DNA from 2 places in the Brachybacterium kimchii genome. Region 1 is predicted to be linked to the other one. Evidence: riboswitches for the same ligand, from Rfam matches in the RefSeq annotation. Region 1 holds a riboswitch; the other holds the start of a gene.

The links. A riboswitch is a leader RNA that binds a small molecule or an ion and turns the genes downstream of it on or off. The one in region 1 is predicted to bind FMN.
Region 2: another riboswitch for FMN. It lies ahead of M4486_RS11255 (dihydrofolate reductase family protein); the one in region 1 lies ahead of pnuC (nicotinamide riboside transporter PnuC).

Annotation. Positions count from the first base shown of each region.
Region 1 is NZ_CP097218.1:1,105,029-1,111,531, forward strand. It holds gene M4486_RS05455 (primosomal protein N' family DNA-binding protein) at 1-671, shown strand, start outside; gene fmt (methionyl-tRNA formyltransferase) at 697-1,689, shown strand; gene M4486_RS05465 (RsmB/NOP family class I SAM-dependent RNA methyltransferase) at 1,686-3,329, shown strand; gene rpe (ribulose-phosphate 3-epimerase) at 3,326-4,003, shown strand; FMN riboswitch at 4,135-4,263, shown strand; gene pnuC (nicotinamide riboside transporter PnuC) at 4,354-5,061, shown strand; gene M4486_RS05480 (phosphoribosyl-ATP diphosphatase) at 5,128-5,391, shown strand; gene hisG (ATP phosphoribosyltransferase) at 5,462-6,319, shown strand; gene M4486_RS05490 (PH domain-containing protein) at 6,324-6,503, shown strand, end outside.
Region 2 is NZ_CP097218.1:2,412,390-2,418,892, reverse strand. It holds gene M4486_RS11265 (polyprenyl synthetase family protein) at 1-1,262, shown strand, start outside; gene M4486_RS11260 (cytochrome P450) at 1,259-2,638, shown strand; FMN riboswitch at 2,716-2,843, shown strand; gene M4486_RS11255 (dihydrofolate reductase family protein) at 3,000-4,124, shown strand; gene M4486_RS11250 (riboflavin synthase) at 4,225-4,923, shown strand; gene ribB (3,4-dihydroxy-2-butanone-4-phosphate synthase) at 4,920-6,389, shown strand; gene ribH (6,7-dimethyl-8-ribityllumazine synthase) at 6,386-6,503, shown strand, end outside.

The DNA.
Region 1 (6,503 bases):
TCATCGGCTCCGCCCGCACCGCCGAGGAGCTGCGGCGCGCCTTCCCCGACGCCCCCTTCCGGGTCGCCGGCGGGGCCCAGGGCCCGGTCCCCGACGACGACGTGCCCGACGGGGCGATCGTCGTCGCGACCCCGGGCGCCGAGCCCGCGCCGCCCGGAGGGTTCGCGGCCGCCCTGCTGCTCGATGCCGACGCGATGCTCGCCCGTGCCGCCTACGACGCCGACGTCGAGGCCGTGCGCCGCTGGTCGAACGCGATCGCGCTCGTGCGGCCCCAGGCGGAGGGAGGGCGCGTGCTGATCGTCGGCACCGCGACCCTGCCCGCGATCCGCGATCTCGTCGCCCACCGCTCGCGCATCTTCCTCGACCGGGTCATGGAGGACCGCCGCGCCCTGGACCTCCCGCCGATCTCGAAGGTCGCCGAGGTCGTCGGCGACCGGCCCGCCGTGCGCTCCTTCCTGGCCCAGACCGCCCTGCCCGACGGCACGGACGTCTTCGGGCCCGTCGACGTCCCCGAGGAGGACGACCGCATCCGCTCGCGCGCGGTGCTGCGCCTCCCCGTCGAGCGCTCGCGCGAGCTCGCCGACGCCCTCCGCGCCGGCATCGCTGCCCGCAGCGCGCACAAGGTCCCCGGCTCCCTGCGCGTGCGCCTCGATCCGCCCGACGTGTTCTGAGCCCCCGCCCGTAGAATGGCTGATCATGCGCATCCTCTTCGCCGGCACCCCTGAGGTCGCCGTCCCCTCGCTCCGCGCGCTCCTCGACTCGCCCCACGAGGTCGTCGCCGTGCTCACCCGCCCCGACGCCCCCTCGGGACGCGGCCGGGCCCTGCGGCCGAGCCCCGTCCGCGTCCTCGCCGAGGAGGCGGGCGTCCCCGTCCTCACCCCGGACTCGCTGCGCGGGGAGGACGTCCTCTCGCAGCTGCGCGACCTGGACGTCGAGGCGGCGGCCGTCGTCGCCTACGGGAACCTGGTCCCTCCGGCCGCGCTCGCGATCCCCCCGCGCGGCTGGGTGAACCTGCACTTCTCGCTGCTCCCCGCCTGGCGCGGAGCGGCCCCCGCCCAGCGCGCGGTGCTCGCCGGGCAGGAGAGCACCGGCATGACCACCTTCCTGCTCGAGAAGGGCATGGACACCGGGCCCGTGCTCGCGACCCGGGACGTCGCCATCGACCCCTTCGAGACCGCCGGATCCCTCCTGGACCGGATGGCGGTCGACGGCGCTCCGCTCCTGGTCGAGACCCTCGACGCCCTCGCCGACGGCACCGCCCGCCCGGTCCCGCAGAGCGAGGAGGGCGCGACCCGCGCAGCCAAGCTCACGCCCGCCGAGGCCGAGCTCGACCTCAGTCTCCCCGCCCCCGAGGTCTCCGCCCGCATCCGCGGCATGAGCCCGCACCCCGGAGCGTGGACCACCTGGGAGGGCGAGCGGATGAAGGTGCTGAGCGTCGAGCCCTTGCGCGCCGAGGCCCCGCCCCTGGCGCCCGGCCGGCTGCACGCCACGCGCCGGCAGCTGCTGATCGGCACCGGCAGCGAGCCCCTCGCCCTGGCCCAGCTCGCCCCCGCCGGGCGTCGCGCCATGCGCGCGGCGGACTGGGCGCGCGGCGCGGGCCTCGCCGAGGGCGCCGCCTTCGGCGCCGCAGACCATTCCGCTGACGATCCCGCCGAGCGTCCCGCCGACGAGCAGGAGAGCACCCGATGAACCCGCACCAGGACCAGGGACGGGGCCGGCCCGACAACCGGGACCGGCGTGACCACGGCGATCGCCGGGACGACCGGCGCGACGGCCACCACGGCGCCGGGCGCGACGCCAAGGGCCGCGAGCGCTCCGGGTCCCGCGGGCGGGGAGGCCCCCGCCGCGGATGGTCCCAGGAGCGCCCGTCCGAGCGCCGCCGCAGCACCACGAGCTCCCGCACCGTCGCCTACGACGCCCTGCGCGCCGTCCACGAGGACGACGCCTACGCGAATCTCACCCTCCCGCACCAGCTGCGCCGCGCCCGCCTGCACGGTCGCGACGCCGCGTTCACGACCGAGCTGTTCTACGGCACCCTGCGCGCCCAGGGCCGCCTGGACGCGATCCTCGCGCTGTGCATCGACCGTCCCCTCGACGACGTCGAGGAGGCGGTGCGCGACGTGCTGCGGCTCGGCGCGTACCAGCTGCTGGACATGAGCGTCGCCCCGCACGCCGCGACCTCCGAGACCGTGGCCCTCGCCCGCTCCCGGGTGGGCGCGGGCGCCGCGAGCTTCGTCAACGCCGTGCTGCGCCGGGTCGGGGAGAAGGACCTGCCGACCTGGGTCGCCGAGGCCGCCCCGGACCGCGAGCAGGACGAGATCGGGCACCTGGCCGTCGCCCACTCGCATCCCGTGTGGATGGTGCGCGCCCTCTCCGACGCCCTGGCCGCCCACGGCCGGGACCGCTCCGAGATCGACGACCTGCTGGCCGCGCAGAACGCCGCGCCCTCGGTCTCCCTGGTCATGCGCCCCGGTCTCACCGATCCCGAGGAGCTCGCCGCCGCGGGCGCCGAGCCCGGTCGCCTCAGCGTCTTCGCCGCCTCCTGGCCCGGCGGCGACCCGGGCGGTGCCGCTCCCGTCGCCGAGGGGCGCGCCGCCGTCCAGGACGAGGGCTCCCAGCTGATGGCACTCGCCCTGGGCCTCGGCGCCGACGACCTCGTTCAGGGGCCCGACCTCCACTGGCTCGACCTCTGCTCGGGCCCCGGCGGCAAGACGGCCCTGCTCGCAGGGCTCGCCCTCGAGCGCGACGCCGATCTGCTCGCGATCGAGCTGCAGCCCCACCGCGTCGACCTCGTGCGCCGCGCGATCGCGACGCTCGTCGAGGCGGGCGCCGAGACCGAGGTCCGCGAGGGCGACGGCACGAAGGTCGGCGCCGAGATGCCCGGTCGCTTCTCGCGCGTGCTGGCCGACGTGCCGTGCACCGGCATGGGAGCGCTGCGCCGTCGGCCGGAGTCGCGCTGGCGCCGCAGCCCGGGGGACGTCGGCTCGATGGGCCGCGTGCAGCGGGACCTGCTGGCCAGCGCCCTGGACGCGGCCGGCCCCGGGGGAGTGATCGCCTATGTGACCTGCTCGCCGCACGTCGCCGAGACCCTGCTCGTGGTCAAGGACGTGCTGCGTCGCCGCGACGACGTCGAGCAGCTCGACGCCCGCCCCGCCGTCCGCGCGGGGCTGCTCCCCGAGGCGCTCGAGGGGACGGAGCTCGGCGAGGGCCCGAGCGTGCAGCTGTGGCCGCACGTGCACGGCACCGACGCGATGTTCCTGGCACTCCTGCGCCGCCTGCCCGAGACCCCTGAGCCCGCAGACACCTCCGAGGAGAGGACGCACCCGTGACCTACTCGACCGATTCCGCCTTCATCCACCCCAGCATTCTCAACGCCGACTTCATGCGCATCGGCGAGGAGCTCGATCGCATCGCCAGCGCCGACAGCGTCCACGTCGACATCATGGACGGCCACTTCGTCCCGAACATCACCTTCGGCGTGGACATGGTCTCCCAGATCGTCCGCCACGGCCCGATCCCGGTGGACGCCCACCTCATGATCGAGGACGCCGACCGCGAGGCCCCCGCCTACGCCGAGGCCGGCGCCGATTCGGTGACCTTCCACCTCGAGGCCGCGAGCGCCCCCATCCGCCTGGCCCGCGAGCTGCGTGCGAAGAACGCCCGCGCCGGGGTCGCCCTGCGCCCGGCGACGCCCGTCGAGCCGCTGCTGGACATCATCGGCGAGTTCGACATGCTCCTGCTGATGACCGTCGAGCCCGGCTTCGGCGGCCAGAGCTTCCTGGAGACCATGCTCCCGAAGATCCGCCGTGCCCGGAAGGCGATCAGCGACGCGCACCTGGAGGTCTCGATCCAGGTCGACGGGGGAGTGAACCGCGAGACCATCGAGCGCTGCGCCGAGGCGGGGGCCAACGTGTTCGTCGCCGGCTCCGCCATCTACCGCGCGCAGGACGCGGCCTCCGAGATCGACGCCCTGCGCACGCTGGCGAGCAGCCACGGCCACTGAGCGCAGGAGCCCGGCCCCGCCCCCGGGCGCTCCTGGGGAGCGACCGCGCAGCGTGAACGCAGATGTCCTGCGGGACACACCGGAACCCGCCGTGACCTGGGAACGGGCTAGAGTCTCCTCGTCACCACGGTGACGTGCTCCGGGGTCGGTGGAAATCCGAGCCGGCGGTCATAGTCCGCGACCCGTCCCGCCCGTGCAGGACGGTGGAGCCGGTGGAACTCCGGCACCGACAGTCACAGCCTGGATGAGAGGCGCACGTCCTGCATGCCGCGGCCCGGCGCATCCGGGCGCGCGCCCGCCTGCCGGACCCCGCTCCCCGCGCTCGTCGCCCCGAGCGGAAGGCAGTGGTCATGGGAGTCATCGAGTGGCTCTTCAACGCGAAGATCGAGTTCGCCGGAGGGCAGTTCCTGCTCTGGCGCGAGGTCGTGGGCAACGTGTTCGGGCTCCTCAGCGCCCTCGGCGGCATGCGCCGGAAGGTCTGGGCGTGGCCCATCGGCATCATCGGCAACCTGCTGCTGCTCACCGTGTTCCTCGGCAGCGTGTTCGGCACCCCGAACCCCGTCGACCTCCTGGGCCAGGCCGGCCGTCAGGTGATGTTCATCGTCACCAGCATCTACGGCTGGTGGCGCTGGCACTCCGCGCGCACCGGCGGGGGCACCGCCGTCGAGCCCCGATGGGCCGGATGGGGGACGCGCGCCCTGCTCGTCGTGGTCCTCGTCGGCGGCACCGCCGCGCTCACGCCGCTGTTCCGCGCGCTCGGCTCCTACGAGCCGGTCTGGGCCGACGCCTGGATCTTCATGGGCAGCCTCCTGGCGACCTTCGGCATGGCCAAGGGCTGGGTCGAGTTCTGGCTGATCTGGGTCGCGGTCGACGTGGTCGGCGTGCCCCTGCTGTTCTCCGCCGGCTACTACGCGAGCGGTCTCATGTACGTCTTCTACGGGCTGTTCACCCTCACCGGGTTCTTCGTCTGGTGGCGCGTGCGGACCCGCGAGGACCGCGCGGTGACCGTCGAGACCGCCCATCTGGATCCCACCGTCGGCCGACGCCGGCGGCCGTGACCGCACGCCGCGGCCGCCGCTGAGATGGCGGGCCCCGACACCGCCGACGACCGATACCCTGGTGCCGTGAAGGATTTCGAGTCGCTGCACGCCGAGCTGACCCAGAAGGCCGCCGATCGCCCCGAGGGGTCCGGCACGGTCGCCGAGCTGGACGCCGGCGTGCATGCCATCGGCAAGAAGATCGTCGAGGAGGCCGCCGAGGTCTGGATGGCCTGCGAGCACGAGTCGCACGAGGCCGCCGCCGAGGAGATCTCCCAGCTCCTCTACCACCTCCAGGTGATGATGATCGCCAAGGACATCACGCTCGAGGACGTCTACCGACATCTGTGACGGGCCGCCCCGCATCTCCGTCCCGCAGACCGCCCTGTCCTCCCGCCGCCCCTCCGCCGAAGGGAATCCCGTGCTCCGCATCGCCGTGCCCAACAAGGGCGCCCTGTCCGAACCCGCCGCCGCCCTGCTCTCCGAGGCGGGCTACCGCCGCCGCGGCACCGCCAAGGAGCTCGTCCTGGTCGACGAGCCCAACAACGTCGAGCTCTTCTTCCTGCGCCCCCGCGACATCGCGGTCTACGTGGGATCGGGGACCGTGGACGTCGGCATCACCGGGCAGGACATGCTCGCCGACTCGCGCACCGCGGCCGAGGTGATCCTGCCCCTGGGCTTCGCGCACTCCACCTTCCGCTTCGCCGCCCAGGCGGGCGAGGAGCGCGACCTCGGCGGACTCGCGGGCGCGCGCATCGCGACCTCGTACGAGAACCTCGTCGAGGACCACCTCGCCCAGCACGGCGTGGAGGCGACGGTGGTCCACCTCGACGGCGCCGTGGAGAGCTCGATCCGCCTGGGCGTCGCCGACGTCATCGCGGACGTGGTCGAGACCGGCACCACCCTGCGCCAGGCGGGGCTCTCCGTCTTCGGCGACCCCATCATGACCAGCCAGGCCGTGCTCTTCTCCCGGCCCGGGCTCACGCTGGACGACGACGCCGCGCACACCCTCGAGGTGCTCGTGCGCCGCGTCCGCGGCGTCCTCGTCGCGCGGGAGTACGTGCTCATCGACTACGACATCCCCACCGAGAAGCTCGAGGGCGCGGTCGCTGTCACCCCGGGCTTCGAGGCGCCCACGGTGTCCGAGCTGCACCGCAGCGGATGGTCCGCCGTGCGCTCGATGGTCGCTGTCTCCGAGACCAACCAGGTCATGGACGCGCTGTACGAGGCGGGCGCCCGCGCGATCCTCGTCACCGCGATCCAGGCCTGCCGGATGTGAGCGCATGAGCATCAGCGCGCCCGACGGGCCCGAGGGCACGGTCGTCCTGCGGCCGCGGGTGACGCGCGTCGTCGCCTACGTGATCGGCTCCGTGGTGATGCTCGCCGCGATCGGCCTGTCCCTCCTCACCCACTTCGGGTTCGCGGACACCGTCGGCTTCCTCGCCTTCGGCCTGGCCGTGCTC
Region 2 (6,503 bases), 1.3 Mb from region 1:
CGATGGAGGAGATCGATGCCGTCGAGGACCACGTCGACGCCGCGGCGCACGACGTCCGCGTCCCGGGGGATCTCCGCCTGGCCGGAGACCTCCCCGCCCGCTCCGGCGATCTCGTGATGGACGTGAGCGAGGACGTCCGCCGGGCGACGGCACGACTGATGGACGAAGGGTCCCGGCGCGCACGCCGTCACGGGGCGGAGGTCCTGCAGCTCTGGGAGCTCGCCGCCGCGCAGCTCCAGGGAGGGAAGCTGCTGCGGCCGCGTCTGCTGCTGGAGACCTTCGACGCCCTGAGCGCGGACCTTCCCTCGCGCACAGGCCGGCCCGTCGCCGAGCGCGCCGGGGCGGTGCGTCTCGCCGCGGCGCTCGAGGTGCTCCACTTCGCCTTCCTCCTCCACGACGACGTCATCGACAACGACCTCACCCGGCGCGGCCGCGCCAACCTCGTCGGCGCCCTGATCGCCCAGGGCTCCGGCTCGGACTCCGACTCGGACCCGGATTCGGGGTCGGACTCGGGCCCGGCGGGGCCGGACTCGGACTCGGGCTCGGTCGGGACGGGCGACCGGCGCAGCCACTGGGCCCGCAGCACCGCTGTCCTGGTCGGCGACCAGATGCTCGCCCTCGCCCACCAGGTGGTCGCGCGCGTCGACCTCCCCCGCTCCGAGCGTCTCGCGCTGCTGGACGCCCTGGGCGATGCCGTCGCCGAGTCCGCCGTCGGCGAGTTCCTCGACGTCTCGCTCAGCGACGGCTTCGTCGCCCCCGAGACGGACGTGATCGCGGAGATGACCCGCACCAAGACGGCCACCTACAGCTTCGAGCTCCCCCTGCGCGCGGCCTGCGTCCTGGCCGGCGCCCCCGAGCCCGCGCGCGAGGCGCTCACGAGCGCCGGACGGCACCTGGGCATCGCCTTCCAGCATCAGGACGACGCCCTCTCCGTGTTCGGGTCCGCCGCCGAGCACGGCAAGGACCCCAGCTCCGACCTGCGCGAGGGCAAGCAGACGGCGATCACCGACTTCGCCCGCGGCACCTCGGACTGGCCGCGCATCGAGGCGGCGCTGGGACGTGCGGACCTGTGCGCTCCCGACGGTCGGCACGTGCGCTCCCTGCTCGCGGACTGCGGCGCCGAAGCGCATGTGCAGGCGCTCGTGGCACGGGAGGTGGCGCAGGCGCGCGCCGTCCTGGCGGAGGCCCAGGACGTCGTTCCCGCACCCGCCGCCCGCGTGCTCGGCGCCGTGATCGAGGAGCTCGACGGGAGGCTGCGGTGAGCCGCGACCCCACCGACTCCGACGACGCCCGTGCGGACCCCAGTGGCGCCCGCGCCGACCCCACCGGCTCCGGCGCCGATCCTGCCGGCTCCCGACGCTCGGATCGGCCCGAGGAGCGCGGCTGCCCGCTGCACAGCGACATCCCCGGCGCGGGCCCCCTCGGCCTGCGGTCCCTGCTGAGGGGCTCGCGCGTGCCCGGTGCGGATCCGGGCGCTGACCGGCCCGGCGGCTCCCGAGTCCCGCGCGTCTGGCGGATCCGTTCCCACGCGGCGGCGCGCGAGGTGCTCCGGCGCCGCGAGGGCACGACGCAGGCAGGGTTCACCGCGGAGGCGATCCCGCGCGGCCGGCTGCGCCGCCACCCGATCCTGCTGTCCGACGGACCCGGCCACGACGCCCAGCGCCGCGCCGTCGGCCGCTTCTTCTCCCCGCAGGGCATCGAACGCTCCAGCGCGGAGACCATGGAGCGCGAGGCCGTCCGCCTCGTCGGCGAGGCGGTCCGCGAGGGCGGCTGCGACCTCGGTCAGCTCGCCCTGCTCTACTCGGTGGCGGTGAGCCGCGAGATCGTCGGCCTCACCGCCTCGCCCCTGGAGGCGATGTCGCGCCGGCTCGTGCGCCTGCAGCGGCAGCCCGACGTCGACCTCACCCGCCCGCGCTGGGGCCGCTCCCTGCCGCAGTGGGCGCTCGCCGCCGTCCGCGGGCTCGGACCGCTCGCCGCCTTCCACCTGCGCGATGTCCGTCCGGCGATCCGCCGGCGACGCCGACACCCCGCCGACGACGTGATCAGCCACCTTCTCGACCAGGGCGCGCGTGGCGCCGACATCCTCGTCGAATGCGTCACCTACGCGAGCGCAGGGATGATCACCACCCGCGAGTTCCTCGTGATGGCGTGCTGGCGCCTCCTGGACGACGAGGCGCTGCGCACGGAGTTCCTCGCCGGCGACCGCGAGGAGAAGGCCGCGATCCTGCGGGAGATCATCCGGCTCGAGCCCGTGGTCGGGCACCTCTACCGCCGTGCCCGGGAAACCTTCGACGTGTCCGGATGCCCCGCGTCGGCCGACGTCCGGCCCGGTGACCTGATCGACGTCCACGTCCGGGACGCCAACGCGGACGCGCAGGTCATGGGGGAGGATCCGCTCGAGATCCGGCCCCACCGCCCGCTGCCGCGCGGGGTCTCGCCCGCCGGTCTCAGCTTCGGCGCCGGGCCCCATCGCTGCCCCGGCGAGCACCTCGCGATCACCGAGTCGGCGGTGCTGCTGGAGCATCTGCTCGCTGCCGCTCCGCGCCTCGCACGCGCCCCCGAGATCGCCTGGGACGACGTCGTCGCCGGATACCGCCTGCACGGCATGAGGGTCGAGTTCCCCGACCGCGTCGCCTGAGGGCGCCGCAGTGTTCACACCGCGACATCGACTTCCCGAGCACCCGGATCGCGGTGCTAGTGTCGCTCGCGAATGAACCACATTCTCCGGGGTCAGTGAAACTCTGAACCGGCGGTGACAGTCCGCGACCCGGCTCCCTCGGGAGCCGGTTGACCTGGTGGAACTCCAGGACCGACGGTAAAAGTCCGGATGGGAGGAGATGTGGCGTCGCTGTGCGCGACGTCGGCTCGCCGTCGTCCGCCCCGGTGACGCTTCTGCCGCCGTGCCATCGCCCCGGACCACCGCCGATCCGGAGGCTTCCGTGCACGGGCACCACACGCCCCCATCCGCTGCAGCCGCGACGCCCGACGAGCGCGCCGCGATGGACCGCGCACTCATACTCGCCGCCCGCGGTCCCGCCGAGGACGCGAACCCCCGCGTGGGCTGCGTCCTCTTCGCGACCGACGGGACGACCCTCGGCGAGGGCTGGCACCGCGGCGCCGGCACGCCCCACGCCGAGGTCGCGGCCATCGCCGACGCGCGCTCCCGAGGCGGCGAGACCCGCGGCGCGACCGCCGTGGTCACCCTCGAACCCTGCGCGCACACCGGCCGCACCGGCCCCTGCACGAGGGCGCTGCGCGACGCCGGGATCGCCCGCGTCGTCTTCGCCCTGGCCGACCCCGGCGCCGCCTCGGGCGGAGGCGCCCGCGAGCTCGCGGCGGCCGGCGTCGACGTGGTGGGCGGCCTGCGGGAAGAGCAGTCGCGCCAGCTCCTGGCCGGCTGGCTCGATCAGGCCGCTCCGGCAGCTCGGGACGCAGCCGGGGCGTCGGAGCCGGACCGGGCGAAAGCCCCGGAGCAGGCATCGGACTCCGAGCAGGGACCGAGTCCCGAGCCGACCACCGTGCATCTCGTGCTGAAGACGGCGACGAGCCTGGACGGCAAGGTCGCCGCGGCCGACGGCACCAGCCGGTGGATCACCGGCGAGGCCTCCCGCGCCCACGCCCACACGGTGCGCGCCCGGACCGACGCGATCATCGTCGGCACCGGCACCGTGCTCGCCGACGACCCGTCGCTCACCGCCCGGCCGGGAACTCCCGCGCACCCCGCTCCCGCCGCGCCGAGCCAGCCGCTGCGCGTCGTCGTCGGACGCCGCGACGTCCCCGAGGACGCTGCGGTGCGCGGCAGCGACGGACGATTCCTGCACCTGCGCACGCACGACCCGCGGGAGGTCCTCGCCGCGCTCGCCGCCCGCGGCGTCGGCCACGCCGTGATCGAAGGAGGGCCGGGGCTCGCCACCGCCTTCCTCCGCGCCGGCCTGATCGACCAGGTCCATTCCTACCTCGCGCCCCTGCACCTCGGGGAGAGCGGCCGATCGGCGATCTCCGACCTCGGCATCCCGACCCTCGCCGATGCCCCGCGCTGGCACACCGAGGACGTGCAGCGCCTGGGCGAGGACGTGCTCCTCATCGCCCGTCGCGCCGCGCCCGTGCACGCCTCGGGGACCTGATCCCCGCCCCGTCGTCCGCTCGCCCACCCACCACCGGACCCACCACCACCGGACCCACCACCACCGGACCGCCCACCGTCCCCTCCCGGAAGGAGACCCCATGTTCACCGGCATCGTCGAGGAGATCGGCACCCTCGAGACCCTCACCCCGCTGCCCGGCGGCGAGGCCCGCCTGCAGCTGCGCGGCCCGCTCGCAGCGTCCGACGCCCGCCTCGGCGACTCGATCGCGGTCGACGGCGTGTGCCTCACCGTCGTCGACCTCACCGGCGACGGCGGCTTCGCGGTCGACGCGGTCCCCGAGACCCTGCGCCGCACCGCCCTGCGCGACGTCGCCCCCGGCGCGCGCGTGAACCTCGAACGCGCGCTGCGGGCCGACGCCCGTCTCGGCGGCCACATCGTCCAGGGGCACGTCGACGGCGTCGCTACCCTGCGCAGCCGCCGCGACGGCGGACGCTGGGTCGACCTCGTCTTCGCCATCGATCCCGCGCTCGCACCGCTGATCGCCGAGAAGGGCGCGATCACCGTCTCCGGCGTCTCCCTCACGGTCACCTCCGCGGGCGAGGACAGCTTCGGCGTCTCCCTCATCCCCGCGACGCTCGAGGCCACCACCCTGGGCGGCCTCGTCGAGGGGGGCCTGGTGAACATCGAGGTCGACGTGCTCGCCCGATACGTCGCGCGTCTGCAGCAGACCGGCGCGGTCGGGGCCGACGCGCCTGATCAGGCCGTTCCCGACGTGCCCGACGTTGCAGAGGCCCCCGACGTGCCCGAGGTGCCTGAGGCCGAGGCGGCGCGGCGATGAGCGGTTCGACGCCGACGACGGACACGACGACGGCCGGTGCCCTGTTCCCCGGGACGCGCGAGGCCCGGATCGACGCGGCGCTCGTGGAGCTGCGCGCGGGTCGGCCCGTGCTCGTCGCGGACTCGGAGGACCGTGAGAACGAGGTCGACGCGATCATCTCCGCCCAGCTCGCGACCCCGCGCTGGGTGGGCTGGATGGTGCGGCGGACGTCCGGCTACCTGTGCGCGCCGATGCCCGCCGAGATCGCGGATCACCTCGAGCTGCCGCTCATGGTGCCCCGCACCGAGGACTCCCTGCGCACCGCGTACACCGTGAGCGTCGACGCCGCGCGCGGTGTCACCACCGGGATCTCCGCGAGCGACCGCGCCACCACCCTGCGCGCCCTTGCCGACCCCCGGGCCGTGCCCGCGGACCTCATCCGCCCCGGCCACGTGATCCCGCTGCGCGCCGTGCCCGGCGGCGTCGGCGAGCGGCCCGGGCACACCGAGGCCGCGGTCGATCTGTGCCGTGCCGCGGGCCTCCCGCCCGTCGGCGCGATCGGGGAGCTGGTCAGGGACGACGGCGAGGTCATGCGGCTCGAGGAGGCGAGCGTCCTCGCCGCCGACGAGGGACTCGTGCTGCTCACGATCGCGGACCTCGTCGACGGGCTCGCGGGGCGCGCGCGTGACCGCGGGCGTGCGGGGCAGGATGCGGGGCAGGACGAGTCGCGCAGCGTCGGACCCGCCCCTCAGGCATCAGCGCCGGCTCGTGTCGAGCACACGGGCAGTGCCGACCTGCCGACCCGGCACGGCGCGTTCCGTATCCACGGCTTCCGCGACCTGCGCACGGGCGCCGACCACGTCGCCCTGGTGGCGGACCCGCCCGAACACCTGGCCGAGGCGGCTCTGGCATCCGCGTTGGCCCCGGCACTGGTCCGCGTGCACTCCGAGTGCCTGACGGGGGAGGCGTTCGGCTCCCTGCGGTGCGAGTGCGGGCCGCAGCTCGAGGAGTCGCTGCGCCAGGTCGCCGAGCGCGGCGGCACCGTCATCTACCTGCGCGGGCACGAGGGCCGCGGCATCGGCCTGCTCGAGAAGATCGCCGCGTACGACCTGCAGGACCACGGGTTCGACACCCTCACCGCCAATCTGGAGCGCGGATTCGAGGGCGACCTGCGGGAGTACGGAGCGGCCGCCGCGATCCTCCGCGATCTGGGCATCGAGCACGTCGACCTGCTGACCAACAATCCGCAGAAGGCGCAGGAGCTCGCGCGGCACGGGATCGACGTGGCCCGCACGACCCGGCTGCTCGTCGGCCGCACCCCGCACAACGCCCGCTACCTGCGCACCAAGGCCGAGGCGATGGGGCACCTCATCCCCCTCGACACCACCACGACCCCGGCCACGACAACACAGGCCACCGCAACCCAGGCCACCGCAACCCAGGCCAGCACACCTCTCACCACCACAGGAAGGACACCCCAGTCATGAGCGGAGCAGGAGCGCCCCAGCTGAACACGGACGGCAGCGACCTGAGGGTCGTGATCGTCGCCGCGAGCTGGCACGAGCAGATCATGAACGGACTGATCGACGGCGCCGCGCGCG